DNA from 4 places in the Streptomyces sp. NPDC020299 genome. Region 1 is predicted to be linked to each of the others. Evidence: riboswitches for the same ligand, from Rfam matches in the RefSeq annotation. Region 1 holds a riboswitch; each other region holds the start of a gene.
What was found. A riboswitch is a leader RNA that binds a small molecule or an ion and turns the genes downstream of it on or off. The one in region 1 is predicted to bind cyclic di-AMP.
Positions count from the first base shown of each region.

Region 2: it holds a riboswitch for cyclic di-AMP, as region 1 does, so the genes downstream of both, ACH45E_RS03410 (C40 family peptidase) here and ACH45E_RS31470 (NlpC/P60 family protein) in region 1, are expected to answer to the same signal.
Region 3: it holds a riboswitch for cyclic di-AMP, as region 1 does, so the genes downstream of both, ACH45E_RS27420 (LysM peptidoglycan-binding domain-containing M23 family metallopeptidase) here and ACH45E_RS31470 (NlpC/P60 family protein) in region 1, are expected to answer to the same signal.
Region 4: it holds a riboswitch for cyclic di-AMP, as region 1 does, so the genes downstream of both, ACH45E_RS22040 (NlpC/P60 family protein) here and ACH45E_RS31470 (NlpC/P60 family protein) in region 1, are expected to answer to the same signal.

Region 1 is NZ_JBIRWL010000014.1:107,296-114,641, forward strand. It holds gene ACH45E_RS31445 (helix-turn-helix transcriptional regulator) at 1-699, shown strand, start outside; gene ACH45E_RS31450 (DUF397 domain-containing protein) at 696-884, shown strand; gene ACH45E_RS31455 (NlpC/P60 family protein) at 868-1,884, opposite strand; gene ACH45E_RS31460 (hypothetical protein) at 2,252-2,605, shown strand; gene ACH45E_RS31465 (tellurite resistance/C4-dicarboxylate transporter family protein) at 2,583-3,539, opposite strand; gene ACH45E_RS31470 (NlpC/P60 family protein) at 3,566-4,756, opposite strand; cyclic di-AMP (ydaO/yuaA leader) riboswitch at 4,764-4,941, opposite strand; gene pcrA (DNA helicase PcrA) at 5,170-7,346, shown strand, end outside.
Region 2 is NZ_JBIRWL010000001.1:722,256-729,601, reverse strand. It holds gene bioB (biotin synthase BioB) at 1-330, opposite strand, end outside; gene ACH45E_RS03430 (8-amino-7-oxononanoate synthase) at 479-1,606, shown strand; gene ACH45E_RS03425 (DUF397 domain-containing protein) at 1,648-1,872, opposite strand; gene ACH45E_RS03420 (helix-turn-helix transcriptional regulator) at 1,882-2,760, opposite strand; gene ACH45E_RS03415 (ATP-binding protein) at 2,984-3,442, shown strand; gene ACH45E_RS03410 (C40 family peptidase) at 3,802-4,275, opposite strand; cyclic di-AMP (ydaO/yuaA leader) riboswitch at 4,279-4,490, opposite strand; gene ACH45E_RS03405 (hypothetical protein) at 4,795-5,103, opposite strand; gene ACH45E_RS03400 (ATP-dependent Clp protease proteolytic subunit) at 5,111-5,749, opposite strand; gene ACH45E_RS03395 (3-deoxy-7-phosphoheptulonate synthase) at 6,378-7,346, opposite strand, start outside.
Region 3 is NZ_JBIRWL010000011.1:185,166-192,511, reverse strand. It holds gene ACH45E_RS27425 (SGNH/GDSL hydrolase family protein) at 1-272, opposite strand, end outside; gene ACH45E_RS27420 (LysM peptidoglycan-binding domain-containing M23 family metallopeptidase) at 473-1,396, opposite strand; cyclic di-AMP (ydaO/yuaA leader) riboswitch at 1,401-1,560, opposite strand; gene ACH45E_RS27415 (alpha-galactosidase) at 1,867-3,939, opposite strand; gene ACH45E_RS27410 (tyrosine-protein phosphatase) at 4,110-4,907, shown strand; gene ACH45E_RS27405 (DUF6126 family protein) at 4,944-5,066, opposite strand; gene ACH45E_RS27400 (XRE family transcriptional regulator) at 5,063-5,686, opposite strand; gene ACH45E_RS27395 (hypothetical protein) at 5,832-6,005, shown strand; gene ACH45E_RS27390 (aspartate aminotransferase family protein) at 6,011-7,346, opposite strand, start outside.
Region 4 is NZ_JBIRWL010000008.1:211,121-218,466, forward strand. It holds gene ACH45E_RS22015 (lipoprotein) at 12-713, shown strand; gene ACH45E_RS22020 (GNAT family N-acetyltransferase) at 730-1,353, opposite strand; gene ACH45E_RS22025 (DUF1996 domain-containing protein) at 1,469-3,484, opposite strand; gene ACH45E_RS22030 (hypothetical protein) at 3,715-4,782, opposite strand; gene ACH45E_RS22035 (SpoIIE family protein phosphatase) at 4,923-6,152, shown strand; cyclic di-AMP (ydaO/yuaA leader) riboswitch at 6,356-6,526, shown strand; gene ACH45E_RS22040 (NlpC/P60 family protein) at 6,535-7,346, shown strand, end outside.

The DNA.
Region 1 (7,346 bases):
GACTATGAGTACGTCAAGTCGATGGAGAACGGCCGGCGTCGGCCGACTCTGCGGTTCTTGCAGGTCGCTGACCAGGTGTGCGGGGCGGGCGGGAAGCTTGTTGCTGCGCAGGAATATCTGAAGCCGGAGCCGTTCCCGGCGCGGTCGCAGGAGTTCATGGCCATCGAGGCCGAGGCCATCAGCTTCTCCTGTTACGAGCCGCTGCTCATTCCTGGCTTGTTGCAGACGGAGGAGTATGCGCGTGCCCTGATCGGGGGTAGTTCGCCTCCGCTTGATGACGAAACGGTCAACGAGCGTGTGGCCGCCAGGCTTCGCAGGGCTGACGCACTGCGGCGCAAGGTCGGAGTGATGTACGGGTTCGTGATCTACGAGGCGGCCCTCCGCACGTGCGTTGGCGGGACGGAGGCGATGGGTGAGCAGTTCCGGCACCTGTTGGAAGTAGGTGGGCTCCGTAACGTGTCGATCCAGGTCCTGCCCTTCGGGCGCTGTAGCGGCGTTGCCCTTAATGGCAGCATCGTTCTGTTGGAGACGCCTGAGCACGAGCACTATGGATACATCGAGGCGCCCGAGGTGAGTGTTCTGCATGCCAGCCCCAGCAAGTTGAGTGCTCTGACTCAGGCCCATGCAATGATCCGCATGCACTGCCTCAGCGTGGAAGAGTCGGCCACGTTCATTAGAAAGGTGGCGGAGGAAAAATGAGCGAGCGCCTGGCTTGGTACAAGTCCAGCTACAGCGACAGTCAGGGTGGCAACTGCCTCGAAGCCGCCCCCTGCCCCCACACCATCCACATCCGAGACTCCAAGCTCGGCCCCGACAGCCCCCGGTTCACCGTCGCCGGGCCCGCCTGGGCTGCCTTCCTCGGGTCGCTCACGCCACCCGCGTAGCCCCCGCGAACGGCATCTCGTCGATCGGGGCCAATCGCACCGGCGCTGACGGGTTCGGGGCGTGGATCATCTGGCCATTGCCGACGTAGATACCGACGTGGCTGATGCCGGAGTAGAAGAAGACCAGGTCCCCCGGGGCGAGTTCGGAGCGGGAGACGCGGCGGCCCGCGTTGATCTGGGCGTAGGTCGTGCGGGGGAGGGAGATGCCCGCGGAGCGGTAGGCGGCCTGGGACAGGCCCGAGCAGTCGAAGGCGTTGGGGCCGGTGGCGCCCCAGACGTAGGGGCTGCCGAGTTTCTGGTAGGCATAGGCGACGGCCGCCGCGGCGCGTGAGTTCGGGGCCGTCGTCGGGGTGGCCTCGTCCGCGGGCGGAGGGGCGGCCGACGTGCTGGCCTGCGCGGGCAGTTGGGACAGTAGACGGCGCGCCTCGGCCAGTTTGCCGGTGACGGACTTCTTCTGGCGCCTCAGCTCCGTCTGCCGGGACCTGAGTGACCTCAGCTCGACCTGGGCGGCGCCCCGCAGCTGCTCGATCTCCCGCATCCGTTTTCGGACCCGCGCCACGGCGTGTGCCTGCCGGTCGCCGGCCCGTTCGGCGAAGGCGGCCCCGTCGAGGTACTGGTCGGGGTCGTCGGAGAGCATCAGCTGCAGCGCCGGATCGATGCCGCCGGTGCGGTACTGCGCCGTGGCGACGGAACCGAGCGCGTCGCGGGCGGAGTTCAGCTTCTCCTGTTTGCGGGCGGCCTGGTCCCGCAGCGTGTTCAGGCGTCGTTGGGCCGTGGTGGCCTTCTCCTGCGCGCTGTTGTACTTCTCGGTGGCGACCTCCGCCTCCTGGTACAGCTTGTCGACCTTGGCCCTGACCTCGGCCGGTGTCAGCTGCGGCGCGGCGTGCCCGGTCCCGTCGAAGCCCGTCGCGGTCGCCGCGCCCGCCAGGGCGATGGTGACCGCCGTCCGGGCGGTGTTGCCGCTGAGCGGGCGCTGTCTGGGCTTGCGATGCGCTGCCACCTGGACCCGTCACGTCCTCTCGTACGACCGCCGTGGGGAGCGGTTCACGCGTCCGGCGGCGGCCCGCACAGGGGTAACGGGCCGCCGCCGGACTTTTCGGCGGTGGTGTCCGACTGCCGCCCCTGGCCCGGGCGGCGGTGGGGAGCCGGTCACCTGGTGGAGGACGCTAAACCCGACTGTGACGGGGTGGTAACGCGATGTACGCAACTGACCTCACCGGATCGCCGGATGTCCGCACCTGACCGCGCTCCCGGCCGACAGTCGCCGCCTTCGGGCAGTGCGCTGACCGATGTGGCGGTTTCCGGGGCGTGGGCCGGCCATGGGGTGCTATGAGGCGCATATATGCGGCCCATTAGGCTGCGGCTTCATGGACGTACTCATCCATCTCTTCGTCGGCCTGCACATCGTCGGCATCGCCGCGCTCCTCGGCGGCTTCCTGACCCAGATGAAGGCGATGGGACGCGGCGAGGCCCGCTTCGTCCCGGCCATGCTGCACGGCGCCTTCACCATGCTGGCGACCGGCGTGATCCTGGTCGGGCTCAACGAGGCCGACGACCACCACGTCAACACCGTCAAGATCGGTGTGAAGCTGGCCCTGCTGATCGTGATCCTCGGGCTGGTCTACGTGAAGCGGGACGAGGAGCGGGTCGACAAGAGCCTCTTCGGACTGGTCGGCCTGCTGACCACGGTGAACATCTTCATCGCCGTGCTGTGGACCTGACCGCGCCCACGGCGACCACGAGCCACGCCGCCACCGAGATCCACACCAGCACCACCCCGGGCCCCCGCAGCCACGGGACCCCCAGGGCGGTGCCGACCGACAGCGTGCCCGCCGCGGTCATGCCCATCGGGAACACCGTCGACCAGCGGCGCACGTCGTAGCCCGGACGCGGCCGCACCGCCTCCGTGACCAGCAGGACGGCGTACCAGGCCCAGTCCAGCACGAGCAGCGCGACCGTCACGGCGCGCAGCACGCCCTGGTCGTCGCGGCTCCACAGGTACAGGGGCGTGTCGTCGGCGGTTACCAGGCGCGCCCCGGCCAGCGCCGAGACGGCGAGCGCTCCGCCGCCGATCCACTGGTCCCCGGCACCCTCGAGCAGCTGCCGCGGATCGAACCGGGCCAGGGCGAGCCCGTAGAACACCAGTCCCAGCCAGAACAGCACGAGCGCCGTGTGCGCGAACCACGCCGTGGCCGTCGCCGCGGCCAGCACGGCCCCCAGCACGGCGATCGACTCCGTGGCCACACAGCCCAGGAACACCGCCCCCGGCATCCGCCGCTCCCACCGCCGCAGGACGTGGACGAGCAGCACCGGCCAGAGCACGACCGTCAGCGCGAGCAGCGCCTCGGCCAGGACCGGCCGGCCCAGCAGCGAGAACCGGGTGCCCAGCACCGCCGTGGCGGCCACCGCGGTGAGCGCGCTCGGTGACGCCGCCTCCGCCGTCCACCGCTCCCGCTCGCGCAGCAGCCGCAGGGCGAAACCGGCCGCGAACCCCAGCCAGGCGGCGCAGGCCAGCCCCAGTGCGACCCGGGACAGCACTTCGTGACCGGCCAGTTGCAACCCCACCGACACGATCCCGGTCGCCATGACAGCGGCACCGGCCGCCGGTGAACGCCGGGCCCACCACACACGTAATGGTGAGAGGAAGCCCGGCATGAGCCCGATGCTAGGGGCCCGTCGGCTCAGGCCGGACGCACCACGCTGTGGATGATCGATTCGCCGCCGTAGTAGATCGACTCTTCACGGACGTAGGCGCCGGGCTTGGGGGCGTGGATCATCATGCCGTTGCCGATGTAGACGCCGACGTGGCTCACATCGTCGTAGAAGAAGACCAGATCACCGGGCTGGGCGTTGGCGAGGGAGACCGTGGTGCCGGCATTGACCTGGTCGTAGGTGGTGCGCGGCAGGCTGACGCCGGCGGCCTTCCAGGCGGCCTGGGTGAGGCCGGAGCAGTCGTAGGAGCCGGGGCCGGTGGCGCCCCAGACGTACGGCTTGCCGATCTGCGCGCGGGCGAACGCGATCGCCTTCGCGGCCTTGGCGGAGGATGAGGAGGTCGGCGAGGACGGCGTGGACGGAGGGGCCGGCGTGGACGTGTCCGACGAGGAGCCCGTCGAAGTCGACGCGTCCGACGAGCCGCTGTTCTGCTGCTGCGCCTTCGCCCGCGCCGCCGCCTGCTCCTTCGCGAGCTCCGCCGCCTTGCGCGCGGCCTCCTCCTGCTTCTGCTTCTCGATCGCCGCGAGCCGCGCCTTCTCCTGCGCGGTCAGCGTGGACAGCAGTTCGCGCGCGGTGGTGAGCTTCTTCTGGACGGTCGACTTGGCGGCCTGAAGATCGTGCTGGGAGTCGGTCAGCGTCTCGAGGCTCGCGGTGGCCTCCTGCCGCTTCTTCATGGTGGCGGACTGCTCGGTGACGTAGTCGTCGACCGCGTTCTTCTGCCGCTTCGTCAGCCGGCTCATCAGCTGGGCCTGGTCGAAGTAGTCCTGCGGGGTGTCCGCGAGCAGGAAGGTGGCCGTGTCGGGGGTTGTGGCCCCGGTCCGGTACTGGGCCGCGGCGAACGAACCCAGCTTCTCGCGTGCCTTGTTCAGTCTCTCCGTGCGCTTGGCCACTTCGTCGAGGAGCGTGTCGACGCGCCGGCGCTGCTTGCCGGCCGTCTCCTTGGTCGCGTTGTACTTCTCGGTCGCCGACTCCGCCTGCCGGTACAGGTCGTCGACCTTCTTCTCGACCTCTTCCATGCTCGGCTTGCCGTCGGCGGAAGGGGTGGCGGGTGCGGCGTTGGCCGTCTGGGAGAGCAGGGCGACGGAGGTGAGGGCGGCGGTGGCGAGAGCGGGCTTGCGTATGCCCGCCCCACCCGAGGGACGCTTGCGGTGCGACGCCAAGGGAGGCGACTCCTTCCAATGCTCCGCCTACCGGGTTAGCTGTCGGGTTCGGGCGGGTGGTTCGGAAGGGTTGCCCTACGGCCGTCGTCCCCGGTGGGGAGGGCGGGCCGATTCACCCCAAGGTCTCGGTGGGTCCCCGGCTCCGGCTGCCGCGGGGGGCGCACCGGACTCGGCGGAGGCCGCGCGGCCCGGCGAGGTTCGCCGGTGGGGGTCGTACGGCCTGGCGGAACGCTAGCCAACTCGTGTGACTCATGTGAAGGTTGGTGCACTATATGTCCGATACATTTTCGTGACACGAGACGGGTGTGTCGTTGTCGTGACCATGCGGTTCCGCAGGGTGAGGAGATCGTTCCCCGGCCAAGTTCCGAGGGCGGCGGCCGGTTGTCAGTGGGGCGCCCTAGACTCGGAGAGCGATGAGCAGCCTCTTTGACGACAGCTTCCTGGCGGACCTCCAGGCCCCTCGCGGGCACGACGAGGAACCCCCGCCGCCGCCCGAGGACGATCACGCTCCGGAGCCGGTTCCGGACGATCTGTTCGGCGGGAAGTTCGACGTGCCGCCGGACCGGGACACGCACTACCGCGACGGCGCCCCGCGCCCGGCGATCGACGCCGCCGCGCTCCTGGAGGGGCTGAACGAGAACCAGCGCGAGGCCGTCGTCCACGCCGGCTCCCCGCTGCTCATCGTGGCCGGCGCCGGCTCCGGCAAGACCCGCGTGCTCACCCACCGCATCGCCCACCTGCTCGGCGAGCGGGGCGTCCATCCCGGCCAGATCCTGGCGATCACCTTCACCAACAAGGCCGCCGGTGAGATGAAGGAGCGCGTCGAGCAGCTCGTCGGCCCGCGCGCGAACGCGATGTGGGTGATGACCTTCCACAGCGCGTGCGTGCGCATCCTGCGCCGCGAGAGCAAGCGGCTCGGCTTCACGTCGTCGTTCTCGATCTACGACGCCGCCGACTCCAAGCGCCTGATGGCCCTGGTCTGCCGCGACCTGGAGCTCGACCCCAAGCGCTTCCCGCCGAAGTCCTTCAGCGCCAAGATCTCCAACCTGAAGAACGAGCTGGTCGACGAGGAGGACTTCGCCGCCCAGGCGGCCGACGGCTTCGAGAAGACCCTCGCCCAGGCCTACGCCCTGTACCAGTCGCGGCTGCGCGAGGCCAACGCCCTCGACTTCGACGACCTGATCATGACGACGGTCAACCTGCTCCGCGCCTTCCCGGACGTCGCCGAGCACTACCGCCGCCGCTTCCGCCACGTCCTGGTCGACGAATACCAGGACACCAACCACGCCCAGTACGCCCTCGTACGGGAGCTCGTCGGCACCTCCGAGCACCCGGTGCGCCCGGCGGACGTGCCGCCCGGCCCGGACGGCCTGACGCCCGCCGAGCTGTGCGTGGTCGGTGACGCCGACCAGTCGATCTACGCCTTCCGCGGCGCGACCATCCGCAACATCCTCCAGTTCGAGGAGGACTACCCGGACGCGACGACGATCCTGCTGGAGCAGAACTACCGCTCCACCCAGACGATCCTCTCCGCGGCCAACGCGGTCATCGAGCGCAACGAGTCCCGTCGCCCCAAGAACCTGTGGACCAACGCGGGCGCGGGCGCCCGCATCATGGGCTACGTCGCCGACACCGAGCACGACGAGGCGCAGTTCGTCGCCGACGAGATAGACCGCCTTACGGACGCGGGCGAGGCGAAGGCCTCGGACGTCGCCGTCTTCTACCGCACCAACGCCCAGTCCCGTGTCTTCGAAGAGGTCTTCATCCGCGTCGGCCTGCCCTACAAGGTCGTCGGCGGTGTCCGCTTCTACGAGCGCAAGGAGGTCCGGGACGTCCTGGCCTACCTGCGTGTCCTCGCCAACCCCGAGGACTCCGTCCCGCTGCGTCGCATCCTGAACGTGCCCAAGCGCGGCATCGGCGAGCGCGCCGAGGCGATGATCGACGCCCTCGCCCAGCGGGAGAAGATCAGCTTCCCGCAGGCGCTGAAGCGGGTCGACGAGGCGTACGGCATGGCGGCGCGGTCGACGAACGCGGTCAAGCGGTTCAACGTGCTGATGGAGGAGCTCCGTACGATCGTCGAGTCCGGCGCGGGCCCGGCCACCGTCCTGGAAGCCATACTCGAACGCACCGGATACCTGGCCGAGTTGCAGGCCTCCACCGACCCGCAGGACGAGACCCGCATCGAGAACCTCCAGGAACTCGCGGCGGTGGCACTGGAGTTCGAGCAGGAGCGTGGCGAGGGCGAGTCGGTGGGCCTGTCCGACTTCCTGGAGCAGGTCGCGCTGGTCGCCGATTCCGACCAGATCCCGGACGAAGAGGACGGCGACGGCGTCATCACGCTGATGACCCTGCACACCGCCAAGGGCCTGGAGTTCCCGGTGGTCTTCCTGACCGGTATGGAGGACGGCGTCTTCCCGCACATGCGCGCCCTCGGCCAGACCAAGGAACTGGAGGAGGAGCGGCGCCTGGCGTACGTCGGCATCACGCGCGCGCGTGAGCGGCTGTATCTGACCCGGTCGGCGCTGCGCAGCGCGTGGGGCCAGCCCTCGTACAACCCGCCCTCCCGCTTCCTGGAGGAGATCCCGCCCGC
Region 2 (7,346 bases), on a different contig from region 1:
CAGGCAGACCCGCTTGGCACCCCCGGCCAGGCCCGCGGCGGCGGCCTGGGAGGCCTGGTCGGGCTTGAGCCAGGTGTACTTCAGGATCTCGGCCTTGGAGCCGAGCCGCTGGGAGCAGTAGGAGCAGTCCTCGGGGCACAAGCCGGACTTGAGGTTCACCAGGTAGTTAAGTTTCACGCGCCGGCCGAACCAGTGCCGGCGCACCTTGCCGGCCGCGGCCACCACATCGAGTACGTCTTCGTCGGAGGTGGCCAGTACGGCGAGCGCTTCCTCGCGGGTCGGCAGCTCGCGCCGAAGCCCCTTGTCCACCAGCGTGTTCAGCAGGTCCATGAGGTCCGATCCTGTCCTACGTGACTGCTCCGGGCCAAGGAGAGTTTGCACAACGGAGACGGCTTGGCCGTGTGGGTATTGCCACACCCTGGGCGGCTGGGCGTCCGGTTAGTGTCTGTCCACTGCCTACAAAATCCCCGGAGGAGCCATGGCGTTCGGCTGGATCGACGACCAGGCGGAGCAGCGCCGCCGCGCCGGACTGGTACGGACCCTCCGGCCCCGGGTCGCCGGCTCACCGCTCCTCGACCTCGCGAGCAACGACTACCTGGGCCTGGCCCGCCATCCCGAGGTGACCGAGGGGGCCGCGAGTGCCGCCCGGACCTGGGGTGGCGGCTCCACCGGCTCCCGGCTGGTGACCGGCACCACGGAACTGCACACCGAGCTCGAGCGCGAGCTGGCCGGGTTCTGCGGCTTCGAGGCGGCCCTGGTGTTCTCCTCCGGCTACGCCGCCAACCTCGCGGCCGTCACCACGCTCGGGCCGCACGGCTCCCTGATCGTCTCCGACGCGGGCAACCACGCGTCCCTCATCGACGGCTGCCGGCTGGCCCGCGGCACGACCCAGGTCGTCGGGCACGCCGACCCGGAGGCGGTCCGCAAGGCCCTGGACACGCACGAGGGGGCCGCGGTCGCCGTCTCCGACACGGTGTTCTCCGTCGACGGGGACGCGGCGCCGCTGGCCGCGCTCGCCGAGGCGTGCCGGGCGCACGGCGCCGGGCTGGTCCTCGACGACGCCCATGGCCTGGGCGTCCTGGGCGACGGCGGCCGGGGAGCCCCGTACGCGGCCGGGCTCGCCGGGGCCGAGGACGTGGTCGTCACGGTCACCCTGTCCAAATCGCTGGGCAGTCAGGGCGGTGCCGTCCTCGGACCGGCCCGGGTGATCGACCACCTGGTCAACGCGGCACGAACGTTCATCTTCGACACGGGTCTCGCTCCCGCCGCGGCGGGAGCGGCCCTGGCGGCCCTCAGGCTGCTGCGCCGTGAGCCGGAACGGGCCAAGAGGGCGCGTGAGGTGGCCGCGGAACTGCACGCGCGCCTGACGGCCGCGGGCCTTGAGGCGGTGCGCCCGGACGCCGCGGTCGTCTCCGTGCGTGCCCCGTCCCCGGAGGGGGCCCTGCGCTGGGCGGCCGACTGCCGGGCGGCAGGCCTGGCCGTGGGCTGCTTCCGTCCTCCTTCCGTGCCCGACGGCATCTCACGGCTCAGGCTGACCGCCCGAGCGGACCTCTCCGGGGCCGAGATCGAACGCGCTGTACGAGTGATCGGCGAGACGCGACCATGAGTCGGCGTGACACGGCCGTGCGCCGCCTGGACGGAAACTGATCAGCGGAGCGCGGCGAGGAACCCCGCCCAGCTCCCGGGGGAGAAGAGCAGCGCGGGGCCGGCCGGGTCCTTGGAGTCGCGTACGGCGAGCAGTCCGGTCCAGGGACCGGAGTGCGGCCTCGCCGTCTCCACACAGTTGTTCGCTCCGGTGCTGTAGCTGCTGCGCAGCCACCCCACGTCGTGCAGGTCGGTGCTGGAAGGTACGTTCCGAGGCAGTGCAGACATGGTGCCTCCTTACGCGCCGTCAATTGTCCCGGCGATGTAATCCAACGAGTCCTCGGGTGAAAGGGCTTGGACCTGAAGGGAGTTGAAGGCCTCTGAGTAGGCCCGGAGGTCTTCTTTCCGCTCGAGGTAGAGGCTACTCGTCAAGTGGTCGAGAACAACCACGTCCAGATCAGAAGTGCGCGGAAATGAGAAGATAACGAAAGGGCCGGTGATACCGATATGCGCCCCGGCGGAGAAGGGCAACACCTGGAGGCGCACCTGCGGCAGACGCGCCGCCTCGGCGAGCCGCTCAAGCTGCCGCGCCATCACATCCGGTCCGCCGACCTCCCGCCGCAGCACCCCCTCGTCCAGGACGGCGCTGAGCTCCAGCGGCGGATCCGACCGCAGCACGTCCTGCCTGGCCAGCCGCACCTCCACCAGCGCGTCCAGCCGCTCCTCGGTGTCGTCGGTGTCGTCGGGGCTCCCGCTCACGGCCGCCCGGGTGACGGCACGGGCGTACTCCGGCGTCTGCAGCAGCCCAGGGACCACCGATGTCTCCAGGGTGCGCATCCCGCTCGCCTGCGACTCCAGGCTGATGAAGTCACGGTAGGTGGGTGGCAGCACCCCCCGGTAGGCGTGCCACCAGTGGTGCCGGCCGCCGCCTTCGTCCGATCCCGCCAGCACCATCAGCAACTCACGCAGTTGGCGGTCCGTCACCCCGTAGGCGTCCAGGAGTAACCGCACATCGGCCGATTTCACCCCGCTGGCGCCCGTCTCGATCCGGCTCACCTTCGACTGGTGCCAGCCCACCAGACGGGCGGCCTCACCGCTGGTGAGGCCCGCGCCGGTGCGCAGCGTGCGCAGTTCGTCGCCCAGTTTCCGGCGGCGCACCGCGGGACCGTTCTGCATGGGCCACTCCTTACTCGCCATTACTCCTTACGTGCCGCTCGAATACGGTCTGCCGTCGCAGAGTTCACCGCTTCGAGCGACAGATATATGCATATCCTGGTGGATCCCACCCGCTGACCGGCGTGCTGATGGCAGTCTGGCGATGAAGCACCAGTCCGGGACCGTACTCGAACCATCCGCTCCGTGTCGGACTCCGGTCCCGTGGGAAAGGGGCGACGTCGCCATGGCAGACCATCTGGAAGCATCCGTCACTCTGCCGAGCGATCCCGCCTCGGTCGCCGCGGCCCGCACCTATGTCGTGGGCACCCTCGCGGAGTGGGGCCTGCCGTCGGACACCGACACGGCCGACACCGTCCGGCTCATCGTCTCCGAACTCGCCACCAACGCCGTGCAGCACACCTTCGGGCAGTCACCCACCTTCACGGTGGACCTCGCGCTCGACCGTGACGAGCACCTGCGCATCGGTGTCACCGACAGCCATCCCCGTCTCCCGAGGAGACTCCCCGCGGCCGTGCAGCAGGACAACGGCCGCGGCCTGGTCATCATCCGCTGGCTGACTGTCGAGTGCGGCGGCCGGCTCAGGGTGCGGCGCACCCGCGAGGGGGGCAAGACCGTCCTCATCGAGCTGCCGTGGTCGGTACCGGCCCGGCCGGTCACGACAACGGGGCAGCAGGAGCCTTAGGGCCTGTCTGACAATTCCCGTCGTCCGCCCGAAGGGCGGGCCCCGCGGCGGCGATGGGGGTCCCCCCGCGCGAGCGCGTTCGAGCGTGGGGGAGCGTGCGATCGCAAGGCGCCGGAGCGCCCTCGTGGCGGAGCCACGTGGGTGGTTCGGCAACGCGGCATGGGGGTCCCCCCGCGCGAGCGAAGCCGAGCGTGGGGGAGTGCGTGCCAGACGCCGCGGGGCAGGCGGGAATTGTCAGACAGGCCCTAGGGGCGGTGCGGGGCTGTCCGGTCCCGCACCGCCCCTGAGAGGGCGCCTCACGGCCGAGCACGGCTCCGGGGTGGCCCTGTACCCGGAGCCGCGCGAGGCGTGACGGCCGGTCAGCTGACGCGGCCGTACCAGACGCTCCGCGTCCAGATCTTCTGCAGCTTCACCACGTCGCCCGTCTTGGGGGCGTGCCAGATCTTCCCCTTTCCGGCGTAGATGCCGACGTGGTAGACGTTCGACCCCGAATGGAAGAAGACCAGGTCTCCGGCCTTGCGGTTGCCGGCCGAGATGTGGTGGGTCTTGTTGTACTGCTGGGCGGCCGTCCGCGGCAGGGTCTTGCCCGCCTTCTTGAACGAGTACAGCGTGAGCCCCGAGCAGTCGAACCTGCGCGGCCCGGTGGCGCCCCACTTGTACGGGGAGCCCTTCTTGGACGCCGCGATCTGGAGTGCCTTCGTCGCCGGAGTCGCGGCGGCGGCGTCGGGGGCGACACCGGGTACCGCTATCGAGCCGCCGACGGCGGCGATGGCGAAGGCCGAGGCCGTACCGGCCCGGACCATGAGCGACGGGACACGATTGAGCGCAGTCATGCGCAACCCTTCGTCAGCCGCCTGTGAAGGATGACCTGTCGGATTCGGGCTGGCGAAGTTGCCCGGCCGCGTTGCCGCGGCTTCACCCCAAGGGCTGCTCGGAAGCGAACGGATGTCCGCTCCGGCGACCCGTCTTGCTCGGGTCCTCCACTCCTGCCGATCCACTCCTGTCGACCGGTCATCCGGGCGGCGGCAGGACTCGGCGTCCGCTCGGATCGCCCCGCCGTTGTGGCGGGGGCTTGTCGTCAGACAGGGATCTTCGCCCACAACTGTCTGAAAATCCCAACGGAACCAGGGATTTGTGGTGTTACTCACCACTCGCCCGTTCGGGTGGACAGGTGTGTGCTCGAGCCGCTGACGGGACAGCCGCGCACCCTCCGACCAGGGCAGAAGCCTCTCCCGGCGGTCATCGCCCGGGCGGTTCGCGCAACTTCGGAGACCCTGGAAAAGGATGCGCTGCTACTCCGAACGTGGGTACGTCTTTTGGGCCGTTTCGACTCAGACCCGAGCCCGCAAGCGTCAACCGGCGCCGTCCGGGGGCACGGTGACGCGCGCGGTACGGCGCTCGCCGTCCAGCACCCTGAGCGCCCGGGCCAGGGTGGCCGCGTGCAGCTCCGTCTCGCCCCGCTGGTGCATCAGCGTCAGCGCGTCGCACAGTTCCACCGCCTTGCGCACCAGCGCCTGGGCGGCCCGCAGTCCACGGTAGGTGTCACCGTGCTGCGCCGGGTTGATACGCCCCAGCAGGTCGACCACGTCCAGGTAACGGTCGATCAACTCGCCCTCGGCGCGGGTCAGGGCCGGCAGCGGCGGCAGTTCCGGTGGCAGCATCGGCGGCTCACCCCGCGTCCGGAGCGGCGGTGTGCGACGCCCTGCGGCTGGGGATGATTCCGTCCACCAGCCCGTACTCCAACGCGCCCCGGGCGTCCAGCATCAGGTCCCGCTCGAGGTCGGCGTGGACCTGGTCCGGGGTGCGGCCGGTGTGGTGAACGAGCATCCCCTCCAGCAGGCCGCGCATCCGGGTCAGCTCCTCCGCCTGGATGAACAGATCGCTCGGCTGACCCTGCGTCGGCTCGGGCAGCGCCGGCTGCCGGAGCACCAGCCGCGCGCCCGGCAGCGCGAACCGCTTGCCCGGCGTACCGGCCGCGAGCAGCACCGCGGCGGACGACACCGCCTGCCCCAGGCAGATCGTCTGCACGTCGCAGCTGATGTACCGCAGGGTGTCGTAGATCGCCGTCATCGCGCTGAACGTGCCGCCGGGGGAGTTGATGTACAGCGAGATGTCCCGGTCGGGGGCGTCGTGCTCCAGATGCATGAACTGCGCCATGACGTCGTTGGCCGAGGCGTCGTCGACCGGTGTCCCGAGGAAGACGATCCGCCCCTCCAGCAGCTTCGAGTACGGATCGAGCGTGCGGTGACCGGTGCTCGTGCGCTCGGTGAACTCGGGCAGGACGTGGCGGGCGAACGGTCGGGTCATGGCATACCCCTCCTCACGGCAGAGCCGTCTCCGATGGATCGGCATCTGTAAAAAATGTACAGGATGTACGTAACGTTATGATGGGGGTACGCTCTAATGATCCACATATCACAGCAGGTCAGACCGTGTTTACGCTGATCGTGAAGCAGGTTTCTCTCACGACCATCAGGTATGTTCAGGCAGCCGCGTCGTCCTCGAAGCCGAGCAGAACCATGAGGTGATCCGAGGCGGCGCGCAGGTCCTCGGGGCTCGGATGGACATGGACGCGCTTCGTGAACGACGCGCTCGCGTTGTCGTATGTCGAGGTGGGCGATGGCGTCCGGGTCGGTGATCGGCGGTGGCAGGGGGTGCAGCGGGCGGGCGTCTGCGATGCCTTGGTGGGGCCGGTGGGAGTTGTAGGGCTGTTCGAACTCGCGCAGGGCGTGGAGCAGGTGGCGCTGGTTCCAGACCAGGGCCACTCCAGTCGGGTTCGGCGCTCGAGGACACGACAGCCGGGGGAGGTCTCCTTCGGCGGGTAACGAGTAGGGGGACATAGAGGGCATGCCAGTGATGGCTCCTACTCCTGGCTTGATGCGCGTGTGCTTCGTGCACAGGGGAGCAGGGAGAAAGAGGCAGAGAAGCCGTCGGTTCAGGCGGTGCCGACGGTCCAGGACGAGACCACGGCGAGGGCCTGCGACGGGTTGAGGCGGGGATCACAGAAGGATGTGTAGCGGTCCCCGACGGAGTCGAGATCGGCCTCGGTGAAGGCGCACTCGGTGACGTCGTCCGGCGTCGTCTCCAGGTGCAGTCCGCCGGCGACGCCGCCGCCGGCGCGCACGGCCTGGACGAAGCGGGACACCTCAAGCGAGACGGTCTCCACGAGCCGTGTCTTGTAACCGCCGGGCGCAGTGACGGTGTTGCCGTGCACGGGGTCGCTGAGCCAGATGACGGGGTGACCCGCGCCGCGTACGGCTTCCACGAGGCGGGGCAGCCGGTCGCTGACAGCGTCGGCTCCCATCCGTGCGATGAGGGTGAGCCGCCCGGGGTCGCGCCACGGGTCGAGCTTCTCGCACAGGGCGAGCAGTTCGTCGGGCTCCATGGTGGGGCCGACCTTGCACGCCACGGGGTTGCTCACCTCGGCGAGCAGGGCAACGTGGGCGCCGTCGACCTGGCGGGTGCGCTCGCCGATCCACGGCCAGTGGGTCGAGCCCAAGAACATCCGGCCCTTGTCGTCCATGCGCAGCATGGGTATCTCGTAGTCCAGCAGCAGTGCCTCATGGCTGGTCCACACCAGCGCCTCCACGACCTCGCGCCCTGCGGCGCGGTCGCGCCAGCCCAGGTGCTCGACGATGTCACAGGCGGCCATGTAGCCGGTGAGGATGCGCAGTGGATCGGGCCGGCGCCTTTCGGGGTCGGGCTCCGGGCCGTTGACCATGTGTCCCCGGAAAACAGGGAGTTCGGCGCCGTCGATCACTTCGGTGGGCTTGGAACGGGGCTTGGCGAACTGCCCCGCGATACGTCCTGCCCGCAGGACGGGTTTACCGGTGATCAGGCCGAGCGCCCCGGCGAGCAGGTCGAGCAGCGCGATCTTCCGTGCGACATGGTGGCGTGTGCATTC
Region 3 (7,346 bases), on a different contig from region 1:
TCGGTGCCGGGGCGGATGATGTCGTTGCCGCCCGCGCAGAAGGACACCAGGTCCGGGGCGAGTTCGACGGCGCGCGGGAGCTGGTCCGCCACGATCTGGTCCAGCAGCTTGCCGCGCACCGCGAGGTTCGCGTACCTGAAGTCGCCCTCGGGCCGCCGGTCCGCGAGGAGGACCGCGAACCGGTCGGCCCAGCCGACGAACGCCCCGTCGGGGCCGGGGTCGCCCACGCCCTCGGTGAAGCTGTCCCCCACCGCCACGTACGACCCGATCACTGCTCTGTTGTCACTCTTCGAATCGTCTGCCACATCGGCCCATGATTCACCTTCCGATGTGACCTACGCGACCGTAATACGGGGTTGACGGACGGTGAGATAAGCCACGGCACCGAAGGGCGCCGGGCGGGAATACGCCCGCGCACACCGAAGACCGGACCCGGGGATCAGGGGTCCGGCCTTCGGTGGTCCAGGGACCGTCAGGCGACGGCGACGCCGTGCGAGCGGAGGTAGCCGACCGGGTCCACGTCCGAGCCGTAGTCCGGCGTGGTGCGGATCTCGAAGTGCAGGTGCGGGCCGGTCACGTTGCCGGTCGCGCCGGAGAGGCCTATCTGCCGGCCCGCGGCCACGGTCTGCCCGGCCGAGACGGAGATCGAGGAGAGGTGGCCGTACTGCGCGTAGTAGCCGTCGGCGAGCCTGATCACGACCTGGTTGCCGTAGGCGCCGCCCCAGCCGGCGGAGACGACCGTGCCCGCGCCCACGGCCTTGACGGAGGTGCCGGTCGGGACGACGAAGTCGACGCCCGTGTGGTAGCCGCTGGACCACATGCCGCCCGGCACGTGGTAGCCGGTGCCGATGGTGCCGCCCGACACCGGGAGGGTGAAGCCGGTGGCGGCGTTCGGCGCCGCGGCGGGCGCCGGCCGGGTCCGCGTGGCCGACCGCGAGGCCGAGGGCGTGGTCGTGTGCGCGGAGGACGAAGTCTTCCTGGAAGCGGAGGACTTGGTGCTCGTGCCGGTACCGGCGGCCTGCTTCCCGAGGGTCAGCTTCAGACCGGGGTGGATCAGCGAGGGATCGCTGCCGACGGCCTCGCGGTTGTCCGCGTAGAGCCGGTGCCAGCCGCCGCGGACGTCGTGCTCGTCGGCTATCTTCGCGAGCCAGTCGCCCGACCGGACCGTGTAGGTGTGCGCGCCCGCATGCGCTGCGGAGGCCTTCCGCTCGGCCACCGGCACGGCCTGGACGGCCTTTTCGGAAACGGAGTCCTTCGCGGTGGCCGCGGTGGCCGCATGGGCGCCGCCGGCCCCCATGAGGGGCAGCGCCAGCGCGGCGCCGCCGGTTCCGGCGACGGCGATGGAGCGGGTGAAACGCCGGTTCTTGGGACGGCGGTGCTTACCCTTCGCGGGCATGGCGAATTCCTCTCCGGCGCCTGCGAGGTGAGCTGTCGGGTTCGGGCTGGAGCTGCCCGGCCGCGCGCGGAGCACGGCTTCACCCCTAGCCGTCCCGGAGACCGGGACAGGCAGTCGTACCTGGTGGGTCCCCCGCTCCTGCCGTGCACGGGTGAGTGTGTCCGGGCTCCGGGCGGCGGCAGGATTCGGCGTTCCGTCCGGATTGGTGGCGAACGTAAGCGAGCGGGACACGAAGGGACAAGCAGATGGTTCCCTCTGTCCGTGTTTCGCTTGATCCGTTACGGGAATTCCCGGTCACCCTCCGTGAATTCCCTTCTCCTTCACCCCTTCAAATCCCAGGAAACTTATGCGGATTACGTGAACATGACGCACAACGGACGGTCACGAATATGACCCTCCTCACCACTCGACCCCCATTACCCCCTATTTCACGGTTAGTTATAACGAAGGACCCAATTCGGGCAGATTACTCAGATGCGTCGCAGCCGGATGACCGCCGCATCGAAGTCGCCGCGCAAACCCGTACGCAGCCCGTGGTGCAGCAGAACGGCACCCCGGTGGATTTCACCCGTTTCGCGGCATTCGTACGACGCCGTGGGGTCGAGGCCGCGCAGCCGCAGCGCGGGGACCGGCTCGCCGTACCGCTGCGCCTGGAGCCAGGCGAGGACGACCGTCTCGCCCCCGAGGACGTACTGCACCGCGCTCAGCCCGCCCTCCGGCGGCCGCAGCCGATGGAGGTCGCCGCGCTGCACGACCGGGCGGATCTTTTTGTAGAGCTCCACCCACTCCCGGGCCTCGGCGAGTTCCCCCTCCGTCCACTCCGAGAGGTCGCCACCGACGCCGAGAACCCCGGCCATGGCACTCACGAAGCGGAACTTCAGGGAGCTGACCCGGTCGTTGAGCTGGGTGTTCGGGCTGTCGGTGACCCAGGCGGCCATGACCCGCGCGGGATGGATCTGGCTGAAGCCGTGCTGGATGGCCAGCCGGTCCAGCGGGTCGGTGTTGTCGGAGGTCCACACCTGGTCCGTACGGCTCATGACGCCGAGGTCGATCCGGCCGCCACCACCCGAGCAGGACTCGAAGGCGACGCCCGGGTGGGCCGCCCGCAGCCGGTCGAGGAGCCCGTAGAAGCCCCGGACGTGGTCCACCCACAGGCGCTGCGGGTACGGCTCGGCGGGCCAGCCGGCGTCGGTGAAGCAGCGGTTGAAGTCCCACTTCACATAGTCGACCGGGGCGCTGGACAGGAGCCCGTCGAGCTGCTCCCAGAGGTACTGCCGGACCTCCTCGCGGGCGAGGTTGAGGACGAGCTGGTTGCGGAACTCCGTCCGCTTCCGTCCCGGCTGGAACTGCGCCCAGTCCGGGTGGGCGCGGTACAGCTCGCTGTCCGGGTTGACCATCTCGGGCTCGACCCAGATGCCGAACTGCATGCCGAGGGCGTGCACCTGGTCCGCGAGAGGCTTGAGGCCGTTCGGGAAGCGGTCGGGGTTGGGCGTCCAGTCGCCGAGACCGGCGCGGTCGCTGGTGCGGGCACCGAACCAGCCGTCGTCGACCACGAACAGCTCGACACCGATCGCCGCCGCCCGCCGGGCGAGGGTCGCCTGCTGCTCCTCGGAGATGTCGAAGTTCGTCGCCTCCCAGGAGTTGAACAGCACGGGCCGGTCGCGGTCGGCGTCCGGGATGACGTACGCCCGCTGATAGGCGTGCCAGGCACGGCTGGCACCGCCGAAGCCGCCGTCGCTCCACAGGCCCGCGAAGACGGGCGTGGTGTACGACTCCCCCGGCGCCAGGGTCAGCAGGCCCGAGTCGTCGTAGCCGGCGCCGCCGGTGATCTGCACGCGCGCGTCGGGGAGTTGGGCGACCGCGATCCGCCAGGACCCCGACCAGCCGAGGGCGCAGCCGTAGACCTCCCCGTGCTCCTCGCCGGCGCCGGTGTCGAGGGCGACCCAGGGCAGGTGCTGGTGACCGGTGTGACCGCGGCGGCTGCCGATGACCTTGTCGCCGTACGTGAGCGGAGCGCTGGTCAGCCGGGACTCGGCGGCCCAGCGGCCGTGCAGCTGGGACAGCCGCCAGCCGTCCCGGTCGGGCAGGGTCCAGGTGGCGGCGTCGGCGCGCAGCAGCTCCACGCGCGCGTCGCCGCCGTTGCCGACCGTCACCCAGCGCTCGACGACGTCCCCGCGCATCCGGTAGTGGAGCGTGACGGCAAGACCGCCGTCCCTGAAGCGCAGCCGCAGCTCGTCGCCCTCGGTGTCGTACGCCTCGAAGGTCCACTCGGTGCCGCGCCGCTCCTCGGTGCGCACGGACAGGGCGGGCCGGACGAAGCGGGGACCGCCCTCCACCGGGTACTCCTCGCGGCCGTCGAGCGGGGACTCGAAGGGCCAGTAGCCGGGCAGCGGACGGACGGCGAGGGCCTCGGCGTCGGCGAGCGCGACGCGCGGGCCCCAGTGGAGGTGGAGCAGCTCGTGCGCCTCCGTGAGATGCAGCGCGTAAGCGCTGGTGGGCCCCGTCAGGAGCCACGTACGACCGTTTTCGGCGATATCCACCATCGAACCCTCACAGGTGCCAACAGATCCGCTCACGCCCCAACATCATCAAGCGCCCGCGGCCCCGAGGCAACGCCTGTGGACAACTCATTGCCTGGGAAAACCGATGTCGTATCGTCGACAGCGTGCCCGCCGGCGAGCCGCGACGACGGGAGCGACCGCGAGGAGCCCACGTGACGCAGCAGGTCCCGTCGACCGAGCCGGAGCTGTCCGGAGTACGCAATTTCCGGGACGTGGGCGGCATGCCCACGACGGACGGACGGCGGGTGCGCTCCGGGGTGCTGTTCCGCAGCGGTCATCTCGCGCACGCCACCGATCAGGACGCGGTGTTCCTCTCCACACTGGGCCTGCACACGGTCTTCGACTTCCGCAACGCGGCCGACAAGAAGCTCGAGGGCCCGGACGTCGAGCTGCCCGGCGTGCGCAATGTGAACCTGCCGCTGAGCGACCCGGCGGACGGCGCCGAGTTCTGGAAGATGGTCCGCGACGGCGACCTCGACCAGCTGCGCGTCATCCTCGCGGACGGCAAGGCGGCGAACCGGATGATCACCTCGTACCGCCGGATCGTGAAGGAGCGCACGGCCGAGCACTCCCAGGTGCTGCACGCCCTCGCCGAGGACAGCGTCCCCGCGCTGATGCACTGCGCGGCGGGCAAGGACCGCGCGGGCATCTCCGTGGCCGTGACCCTTCTCGCGGTGGGTGTGGAGCGCGAGGCGATCGTCGCCGACTACCTCGAGTCCAATGCCAAGCACCGGCGTTACCGGGTGCGCCGAAACGGCAGCCCGGACACCGCGTACACCCCCGAGGTGATGGAGCTGCTCAGCCCGCTCTTCGACGCGCGGGCCGAGTATCTGGCTGCGGCCTTCACGAGCATCGAGGAGACGTGGGGCGGGGTCGACACCTATCTGGAACAGGGCCTGAGGCTCACCCCTGGGACCCGGGAGCGGCTGCGCGAACGCCTCCTCGACTGACGGCGACTGACGACGGGTGACGGCGGCCGGCTGCGGTCAGCCCTTGGCGCCCACCGCGAACAGCAGGTAGAGGAACGCGGCGAAGAGGTGGCCGACGGCGATGTAGATGATCAGCCGGATCCACAGGGAGCGGGGGAACTTCTCCTCGTAGTCGCTCATGGCAGCTCTCCAGTCAGGGGGCCCAGGCACAGGGTGGCCGTGGGGCTCTGCAGCAGGGTGTGGACGAACAGCAGCTCCACGCCGTCGTGGTCCTCGGCGGCGAGGCGGTGCGGGGTGAGCGAGTCGAAGTGCGCGCTGTCGCCGGGCGCGAGCAGGTGCGCGCTGTCGCCGAGGCGCAGTCTGAGGCGGCCCCCCAGGACGTAGAGCCACTCCTCGCCGGGGTGGACCCGCACGATGTCGCCCTGGGTGCCGTACGGCACCCGGACGCGCAGTGCCTGCATGCCCCGCCCGGGGGATCCGGCCTGGAAGTACGTCCAGCCGCCCGCCCGGGTCGGCTCCATGTCGGCGGCGCGCACGATGGCGTCCCGTTCGGCGACCGTCTCGCCGAGCAGCTCCGAGACGGTCGTACTGTAGATACGGGCCAGCGCGAGCAGCATGGGCAGCGAGGGCTGGCGCCCGCCGGTCTCCAGCCGGGAGAGGTGGGCGGGCGAGAGGCCGGCGGCGCGGGCCGCGGCCTCCAGGGTGAGGCCGGCGCGCCGGCGCAGGGCGCGGAGCTGCGGCGCCACGGCGGGCAGGTCGTCGCCCTGGCCTGCCGGCGGCGCGGCTTCTGAGGCGTTCATGCCTCCATTGAGCCTCGATTTTACCTGTGGGGCAATTTCTTTGCCCCGGAGGCAAAAACGGGCCGCCCGCGGACTTGCTCTCGGCCCCCTCGCGCTCCAACTGGGGCTCGTGGCCGCGACGAGCGTGTGGCCCACGCTCACGTTCATGCTACTGCCCTGGTCGCTCCTCGCCGGTGGACTCTCCGTCACCTTCGGCGCCATGGGCCTGTACTACCCGGGGCGCGGTGTCGGCCGCCTGTGGACATCCGCCGTCGGCCTGGTCCTCGGAGCGACCGGGCTCGCCGATCTCTTCCTCCTCTTCGTGGTGCTGCCCGGCTAGGGCCGTCAGCGGTTGGCCACCGCCTGCTTGATCAGTGTCTTGCCGAAGTCCCACATCAGGCCGCCGCCGCTGTGCGCGTCGTCCATCACGGCGGTGAAGGCGTCGACGAACCGGTCCACCTCCCGCTCGCCGATGACCAGCGGCGGGATCAGCTTGATCACCTCCAGGTGGTCGCCGGAGACCTGGGTGAGGATGCGGTGCCGCTGGAGCAGCGGGACGACCACCATCTGCGCGAACAGGCCCTTGCGGGCGGCCTGGAGCATGGTCCAGCGGCTGCGCAGTTTCAGCGAGCTGGGCCTGCCGAACTCGATGCCGATCATCAGGCCCCGGCCGCGGACGTCGGCGAGCAGCTCGTACGTGCCGGTCAGTGCGGCGAGCCGGGACTTCAGCCGCTCTCCGGTCGCGCGGGCGTTCGCGACGATCTGCTCGTTCTCCATGACCGACAGCACGGCGAGGCCGGCCGCCATGGCCTGCGCGTTGGAGCCGAAGCTCGCCGAGTGGACCAGCACCCGGTCCATGGACGAGTAGACCTTCTTGAAGATCCACTCCTTGCCGAGGGTCGCACCGACCGGGACGTATCCGCCGGACAGGGCCTTGGCCACGCACACCAGGTCCGGCTCGACGCCGTCCTCGTGCTGGTAGGCGTAGAAGTCGCCGGTGCGGCCGAGGCCGGTCTGCACCTCGTCGGCGATGAGCAGGGCCTTGTGCCGGTGCAGCAGTTCCTGGGCGGCGCGCAGATAGCCGGGCGGGGCCTCGTGGACGCCCTTGCCCTGGATCGGCTCGACGATCAGGGCGGCGACGTCGCCCTTCTTCAGCTCCCGGGCAAGGGCGTCCAGATCGCCCAGCGGTACGGCCGTGTCGGGCAGCAGCGGGGCGAAGCCGTCCCGGAAGCCGTTCTCGCCGTTGACCGACAGGGAGCCGGTGGTCAGGCCGTGGAAGGCGTGGTCGCAGTACAGGACCCTGGGTCTGCCGGTGGCGTACCGGGCGAACTTCAGGGCGGTCTCCACCGCCTCGGTGCCGCTGTTGCCGAAGAACACCCGGTCCAGGTGCGGGCTGTGGGCGAGGAGCTTCTCGGCCAGCAGCCCGGGCAGCGGCTGGCAGTCGAAGCGGGTGAGGTCGGCGAGGGAGGCGTCGAGGACGTCGTGCAGCGCCTTGCGGACGACGGGGTGGTGACGGCCGAGGCCCATCACCCCGAACCCGGCGAGCATGTCGAGGTAGTCGTCGCCGTCCGTGTCCCAGAAGTAGGCGCCCTCGGCCCGCTCGTAGACCTTGTCGAAGCCGATGGTGTGCAGCATGCGCGGCAGCTGGTGGTTGAGGTACCTGGCGTGCAGCTCGTAGCGC
Region 4 (7,346 bases), on a different contig from region 1:
GGGGTGCGGCGGTGCGCGTCGAGGTGGGGGCCGTGCGGGCCAGAGTGGCCCAGATGATGGTGCTGGCGGCGGTGTTGGGGGGCTGCGCGGGCTCTCCGGACGGGGACGACCCGAAGTCGTCCCCGAGCGCCTCGGCGGCGAGCCGGGGCACCGGAGCGGCGAACGCGCCCGCCGAGAGGGGCGGCAGCATAGGCACCGCCGGTTCGGCCTGCGAACTGCCCGTCACCTTCGACATCGCGAAGGACTGGAAGGCCAAGGCGGTCGACTCGGGTAAGTACACGAGCGCCACCGACGGGGACGGCGGGGACGGCGACCTGGCCGGCGACCTCGCCGACGCGCTGCTCCACCAGGGCCCGGTCACCCTCGCCTGCGAGGTCGACGCGAAGCCGGCCGGGAACATCGGCTTCCTGCGCGCGTGGAAGGGCGAGCCGGGCGACGCGGACGCGCGTGCCGTGCTGCGGGCCTTCGTGGCGGCGGAGGACAACACGAGCAAGGCTAAGTACCGCGCCTTCAAGACCGGCGCTCTCTCCGGCGTCGAGGTCGAGTACGTCTACACCAGCAAGCTCCTCGACGAGTCCAAGAAGGAGTGCGCGCTGGCAGTCACCACCGCGCACGGCCCGGTCGTCCTGCACCTCGGGGGGATGGACAGCGAGGAGCACGAGGAGATGCTCCCGGCGTACGAACTGGCGAAGCGGACCCTGCGCAGCGCCTGAGTCCGGCGGCCGGCCGTCACAGCGGGCGGGTGGACCGGCCCAGATAGGTGAGGGGGCCGGGGTCCGGCACCGGTATCACCTCGAAGCCGAGGCGGTCGTAGAACGCCCGGGCAGCGGTGTTCGCGGTCACCATGCCCAGATGGACGGCCGGAACCCCGCGCTCGCGCAGCGCGGAGAACAGGGCGTCCATCAGCCGGCGCCCGTGGCCGCGCCGCTGCCAGGGCGGCAGCAGGTCGATGTGCAGATGCGCGGGATGGCCGTTCAGTTCCGGCAGCAGCATCCGCTCCGGCCGGTGCAGCAGCGACACCATCTCCTCGCTCGGTGTGCGCGGCGCCGCCGAGGTTCTGGGGTAGCGGTCGGCCACTCGGGGGATCCAGATGTCGCGGAAGGCCTCGACGAACCTCGCCGTGTCCGCCGTGCCGACGACGTATCCCGCCGCCCGCCCCTGCCCGTCGTCCAGGACGAAGGCGAGGTCCGGTTCCAGGAAGCAGTAGGGCTCGACGAAGAGAGTCGGCATCAGGCGCTGGTCCGGATACAGGACCCGCGAGTCGCCGCCGTTGTGGGCGGTGCGAACGCATATGTCGGCGACGGCGGCACGGTCGGACGGGCTGTAGGGGCGGAGGTGGGGGCTGGAGTCCATGCACGACATCCTGACGCTTGTGGGAGCGCTCCCACAAGCCCGGTACCCCTGACTGTCCGGGGGCTTCGCGCCCCCGGACACCCGGCTCAGAGGTCCGGCGTCGGCCGGACCGGCGTCACCTCGCGGAGCGCCCGCTGCGGCGCAGCACCACGAAGCCCGCGATCAGGAGCACCGCACCGAGCGCGCCGGGCCACAGGTGTGACCCCGTCTCGGCGAGGCTGCCCTGCTCGGCCTGCGGCTCGGTCTGGGGCTCGGTCTGGGCTCCGGTCTGCGGTGCCGTCTGTCCGGCGGTGCCGGACGGTTCCGCCTCAGCGGTGCTCGACGGCTCGGCGGACGGGGTGGACCGGCCGGCCCCGCTGTGGTGCGAGCCGTGCCGGGGCGGGGCCGCCGAAGGGTTCCGGGTGGACGACGTCGTCGCGAAGACCCGGGGCGCCTTGGTGGTGGGGGCCGGGGCGGAGACCGTACCGGGGTCGTTCGCCGGCTGCTTGCTCGGCGCCTGAGAAGACGGCGCCTCGGAGGACGGCTGATCCGAGACCGGCGGCTGCTCCGACGACGGCGGCTGCTCCGGGGACGGCTGCTCGGTGGGCTGCTGCGCCGAGGGCTGCTGCGTGGGCTGCTGTGTGGGTTGCGCTCCCCCGCCGTCGCCCGGGTTCGCCTGGCCGCCGTCGCCGGGTGAGGCGTCGGCGCTCGGCGACGGCCGGCCGCCGGACTCCCCGCCCGCGCCGCACCTACGGCCCGAGTTGATGCAGTCGACCATCTCCCGCATCAGGCCCTCGTCGAAGACGTTGATGAAGTCGCCGTGGTCCGTGACCGGCTTGTGCTGCTGTTCCGGGAAGGAGTCCACGGCGAACAGCGAATGCGTCCGGCCGCCGTCCTGGAGGCTCGGCGCCGTCACGTCGTACACGATGCGCTGCACGAGTTGCGGGATGGCCTGGAATCCGTCCGGGCACCTGCCCTCGGCGTCGGCGAAGGCCACGTGGGTGCGGTGGTTGGCGCTGTCGATGTTCCGGCCGTCCCAGCAGCTCTGGAACCGGAAGGTGCGCACCACGTCGCTGCCGGACGGGCACAGGGGGTACTTGTCCTTCAGCTGCCGGTCCTCGAAACCGGTGCAGCTCCAGGAGGCGTTGGCGTTCGCGGGGCCGTTGACGAAGGCCTTGGCGTCCCCGGTGATGATGCGCAGCAGGCGCGGCATGGCCGTGACCTTGCCGCGGGGGCTGCCCTCGAAGGTCAGCGTGACGTCCTTCGGCGTGACGATCTGACCGGCGTTGCCCTCGGTTCCGCCGCCGGGCGCGTCCGCGTCGCGTTCCCTGGTGCCGTTCTGCAGGCGCAGCACCGGCCAGTAGTACGTGGACTTGTCGCCCTGGTCCACGCAGCTCGTGTCGGCGTTCGCGAGGTCCTCGTCGCTGGCGAAGGCGTTGTTGGACTGGTTGCCGATGTAGTCGTGGAAGTGGTGGGCGCCGTTGGTGACGCCGGGGGCGACGATCACGTTGTCGGAGTTGAACAGGCCGTTCGCGTTGACCCCGCAGCTGGAGGTGAAGGTGCCGCGCGAGGCGTCGGCCTGCGGGGCCGGAGCCTGGACGTTGGGCTGGACGGTGGTGATGTCCGTGTAGTCGGCGGCCACGGGGCCGTTGCCGCCCTGGCCGGTGCCGCCGTTGCCGCCCTGGCCGTTGGCGTTCTGGCCGTCGCCACCGGGGTTCTGGGTGCCGTTGTTCTGGCCGCCCTGCTCGGCGGGCGGGCGCAGGGTGCACGCCGCCATGTCCGCCAGCCCCTGCGGGCGTCCGCCGACACGGTCGATGGCGGTGACGATGCGCTCGATGGCCGCGCTCCGCTTCTCCTTGAGCGGGTTCATGATCGTGCCGTCGGCGGAGCCGGGGTCCTGCCTGACGGCCTGTGCGGACGCCTGGAGTTGCTGGTAGGCGGCGGACACCTGCTGGTCCAGCAGGGCGAGTTGGCGGTCGACGTCCGCCTTGGCGTCGTCCGGCACGGAGGTCAGGCGGCTGCCGACGTCCGGGCAGTCGATGGTGGCCGGCCCCGAACCCCAGCCGCCCGCCTGCAGCACCCGGGCGTCGGTGCCGCCCTCGGTCGCCGAGGCGTAGACGTTCGCCGCGACCAGTCCACCCCCGCCCAGCATCAGGGCGACCGCGGCGAAGGTCGCGCGCCGTGCACCTGTCGGGCGTCTGCGCCTGTTGCGTCCCACAGAACCACTCCCACACCTCGTGGCCGGCCCGGCATGGCAAGCCCCCGTCCCATACGGAGCCGGACACGGATGTGTTCAAGCACCTCACGGATTCATCGTGAACTCACAGGAAACCCAGGTCACGCGGGCCGGTTCCGGCCGGCTGACGGCCGGTTCCGTCCGGCTCACGGCTGGTGCGGCGCCGGACCGGGGTTGGCCGCGGCCGGCCGGCTTCCGGGACCCTTGACCTTGTCCAGCAGGGACTGGCCCTGCCGGTCGACCGCGCGCGTGACGGACTCCTGCAGAATGCCGAACGCGAAGGCCCAGGCCACGATCTGCGTCGAGGTGTTCAGGCTCGTCAGGCCGGGGAAGAACCCACCGCTCATGAGCAGCAGTCCGGCAGCCGCCACCAGAGCGCCGACAGGAAGCCGCAGGACGATCAGTCCGGTCGCCACGTGGTACGGCCCCGAGGTTCCCCTGACCTCTCTCAGCGACACCGCACCCGCTATGGCCGCCGCGCACATACCGATGAATTCGAGAAAGAAGACACTTCCCGATGTCGCCGCGTCCCCGAGGGGGCAGGCCGTCACCGGCCTGGGGCCGGGGGCGTTCTTGTCCGGCGGGAAACAGAATCGCTGGGCCACGGCGAGATCCAGTGCCGCCCACACGCCCAGACCGACCGCCATCGCCCCCAATGCGGCCGAGGCGACGACCACGATCCGGATAAAGCTGCGCACCCTGGCCCTTTCCGCCTCCTCGGCCTGATAGGCGGAGTGCAGCGTAATGGCGGCCAGTTCCCTCAACTCCCCGGCGGGCGCTTTCTCGGCGGCTTCCAGATACTGGAGGCACACGTCGTCCTTCGGCAGGTGGAGTCTCGCGTGCGACAGCGCGTACAGCCGCTTGTTCGGGAGTTCTCCGTCCGGGGCTATGCGCAGCAGAGCCACCTCGGCCTCGTGCATGTTGGCCAGGGCCCGATCCGCCGAGGCGCCCGACATCCGCCAGAACCAGCCCCTGACCCCCCGGCGTTCCAGCGCGTTCCGGGCCGCCCCGAGATGCGTTCTTATTTTCTTCACGATCTCGGCATCGGGTGCGGATATACCCTCCGGAGCCGCCTCGCGCATTTTCAGGAATTTATTGAGCTGCCCTTGGAGATGCGCAATGTGGGCATTTGTTCGTTGAAACCAAGACGATCCTGCGAATGCGACATCCCTGTCACTGTCCACGGCGGGAGATTCTTTGCTCTCGTCCACCATGAGTGAAACCTCCTCGACAGCTCCCTTTTCCCAGTTGACACCTCCCGCAGCAGTGGCGGCAACCGCTCCCGCCCCACCGCTCACGCCCGGGTTTCGTGGGAAACTGAGCCCGTACCGGTGGTCGGATTGGGCGGCGGGCCATGGCGGATACGGAGATCGACTACGCGGCGGTGTTCCAGGCCCTGCCGGGCATGGTCGCCCTGCTGACTCCGGACCTGGTGTACGCGGAAGCGAACGAGGAGTTCCTGCGGATGGCCGGGCGCAGCCGCGAGGAGGTGGTGGGCCGTCACCTGTTCGAGGTCTTCCCCGACAACCCCAACGACAACGGCGCCACGGGCATGCGGAATCTGGGCGCCTCCCTGCACCGGGTGCTGGACACCGGCGAGCGCGACACCATGGCGCTCCAGCGGTACGACGTCGAGTCCGCCGACCGGCCCGGGCACTGGGAGGAGCGCTACTGGAGCCCGGTGAACGCGCCGGTGCTGGGACCGGACGGGACGGTGGTGCTGCTGGTGCACCGGGTCGAGGAGGTCACGGAGCTGATCCGGGCCCGGAGCGGCGCGGACAGCGACCGTACCCAGGTGCTGGAGGCCGAGCTGTACCGGCGCGCACGGGAGTTGCAGGAGCTGAACGAGCAACTGCGCAGGACCCAGGCCCGTGACCGGAAGGTGGCGCTCGCCCTCCAGGAGGCGATGCTCCCCGCCCGCCGGTGGGTGGCGGGCCACCGGGCCGCCGTCCGCTACCGGCCCGCGGTGAGCGCGCTGAACGTGTGCGGGGACTGGTACGACCTGGTCGACCGGGGCGGCGGCGACTGCATCGGCGTCTCGGTCGGCGACGTGGTGGGGCACGGTCTGCGGGCCGCGTGCGTGATGGGACAGTTGCGCAGCGCGCTGAGCGCCGCCTGCCGCGTCGCCGAGGGCCCGGCGCAGGCCCTGAACGCCCTCGGGGAGTACGCTCATGTGCTCGACGGCGCGGAGTCGGCGACGGCGGTGACGGCGTTCATCGACTTCGAGCGGCACACCCTGATGTACAGCAGCGCCGGCCACCCGCCGCCCGTACTGGTCCACCGCGACGGCACCGTGGAGTTCCTCGACCGGGCCACCGACGCCCCGCTGGACGCCCGGCCCGACCCGCGGCCCCGGCCCGAGGCGCACACCGGGTTCGCCGAAGGCGCCCTCCTCGTCCTGTACACCGACGGCCTGATCGAGCGTCGACGCGAGGACATAGACGTCGGGCTGGCGCGCCTCGCCGACGCCCTCGGCCGGCACCGTGACGCGGACCCGGAGGACCTCGCCGACGCCGTCCTGCGGGAGTTGCTTCCGAGGGAGGGCGCGACCGACGACACCGCGCTCGTCATCATGCGGTTGTGAGGCGTTGTGAGGCGTCATCATGCGGCTGTGCGGCGGGGTTTCGTACGCTTCTCCGGGCATCTTCACCGGATGGTCACGAGCGCCAAGATGAATATCACAATTACGTATCGGACATTCCGCTCTTCAACCTTCACACCAGCCACACAAGTTGGTTAAGTTGGCGTTCAGACCGCACGGCTCCCCCTGGCGAACCTCGCCGGGCCGCGCGGCCTCCGCCGAATCCGGTGTCCCCGCAGGGCAACGGAACCGGGGACCCAACCGACTTGGGGTGAATCGGCCCGACCGCCCGACGGGGCAGGGCCGTAGGGCATGCCTTCCACCATCGACCGCCCGAACCCGCCAGCTAACCCGGTAGGCGGAGCACGGAAGGAGTACGTCCCCCATGGCGCGCGAAAGCCGCGACGAGGTTCGGCAGCGAATCGACAGCCTTTACGACCAGACCGAGAGCGCCACGGGGAACTTCAACGCGACCCGCGCGACATCGGGGGGATCGCCCGGTCGTGGTGTGCGCCTCCGCAGGTCGGACAGGGGGACCGATCCCGGTCTGGACAGCATCGCCCAGCAGTGGATGACCGGGGCCCGTTCCAAACTCGGCCCCACCACCCCCGCCATACTCCCGGCCGACCGGTCGTCGCAGCGTCCGGCCAGCCCCGCCGCCCTGGACAACATCGCCCGCCAGTGGATGACGGGGGCCCGCTCCAAGCTGGGACCCACCTCCCCCGCCATACTCCCGGCCGACCGGTCGTCGCAGCGTCCGGCCGGGCGGCGCGCCGACGTCCCGATCCCGAAAGAGCTGCTGGAAGCGGCCGAGCGCATCCTGCCGGAGCTGACCGGCGGGTCTTCCGGGCAGACGGGCGCCCGCGCCGTGCCGGAGCTGACGGCCCGCCCCAGGGCGGAGCTGACCGCCGGGCCCGTGGCCGCGCTGCCGGCCGTGCCGGAGCCGCGGCAGGAGACCCCCCTCGCGCTGCCCGCGGCCGGGCCGCGGCGGTCCACGCCGCTGGCCTCGAAGGAGAAGAACCAGAAGAAGCTCGCCGCGGCCCGGGACCTCCTCGCCCGCCGGATCGCCCAACCGGGCGGCACGCCCGCACCCCGCCCGGCGGCCGCGGCGGCCGAGTCCGCGCCTCCCGCCGCTCAGCCTTGGCGCGGCGACCCCGAGCAGGCCCTTCAGCCCGCGGAGCAGGAGTGGCTGCGCCA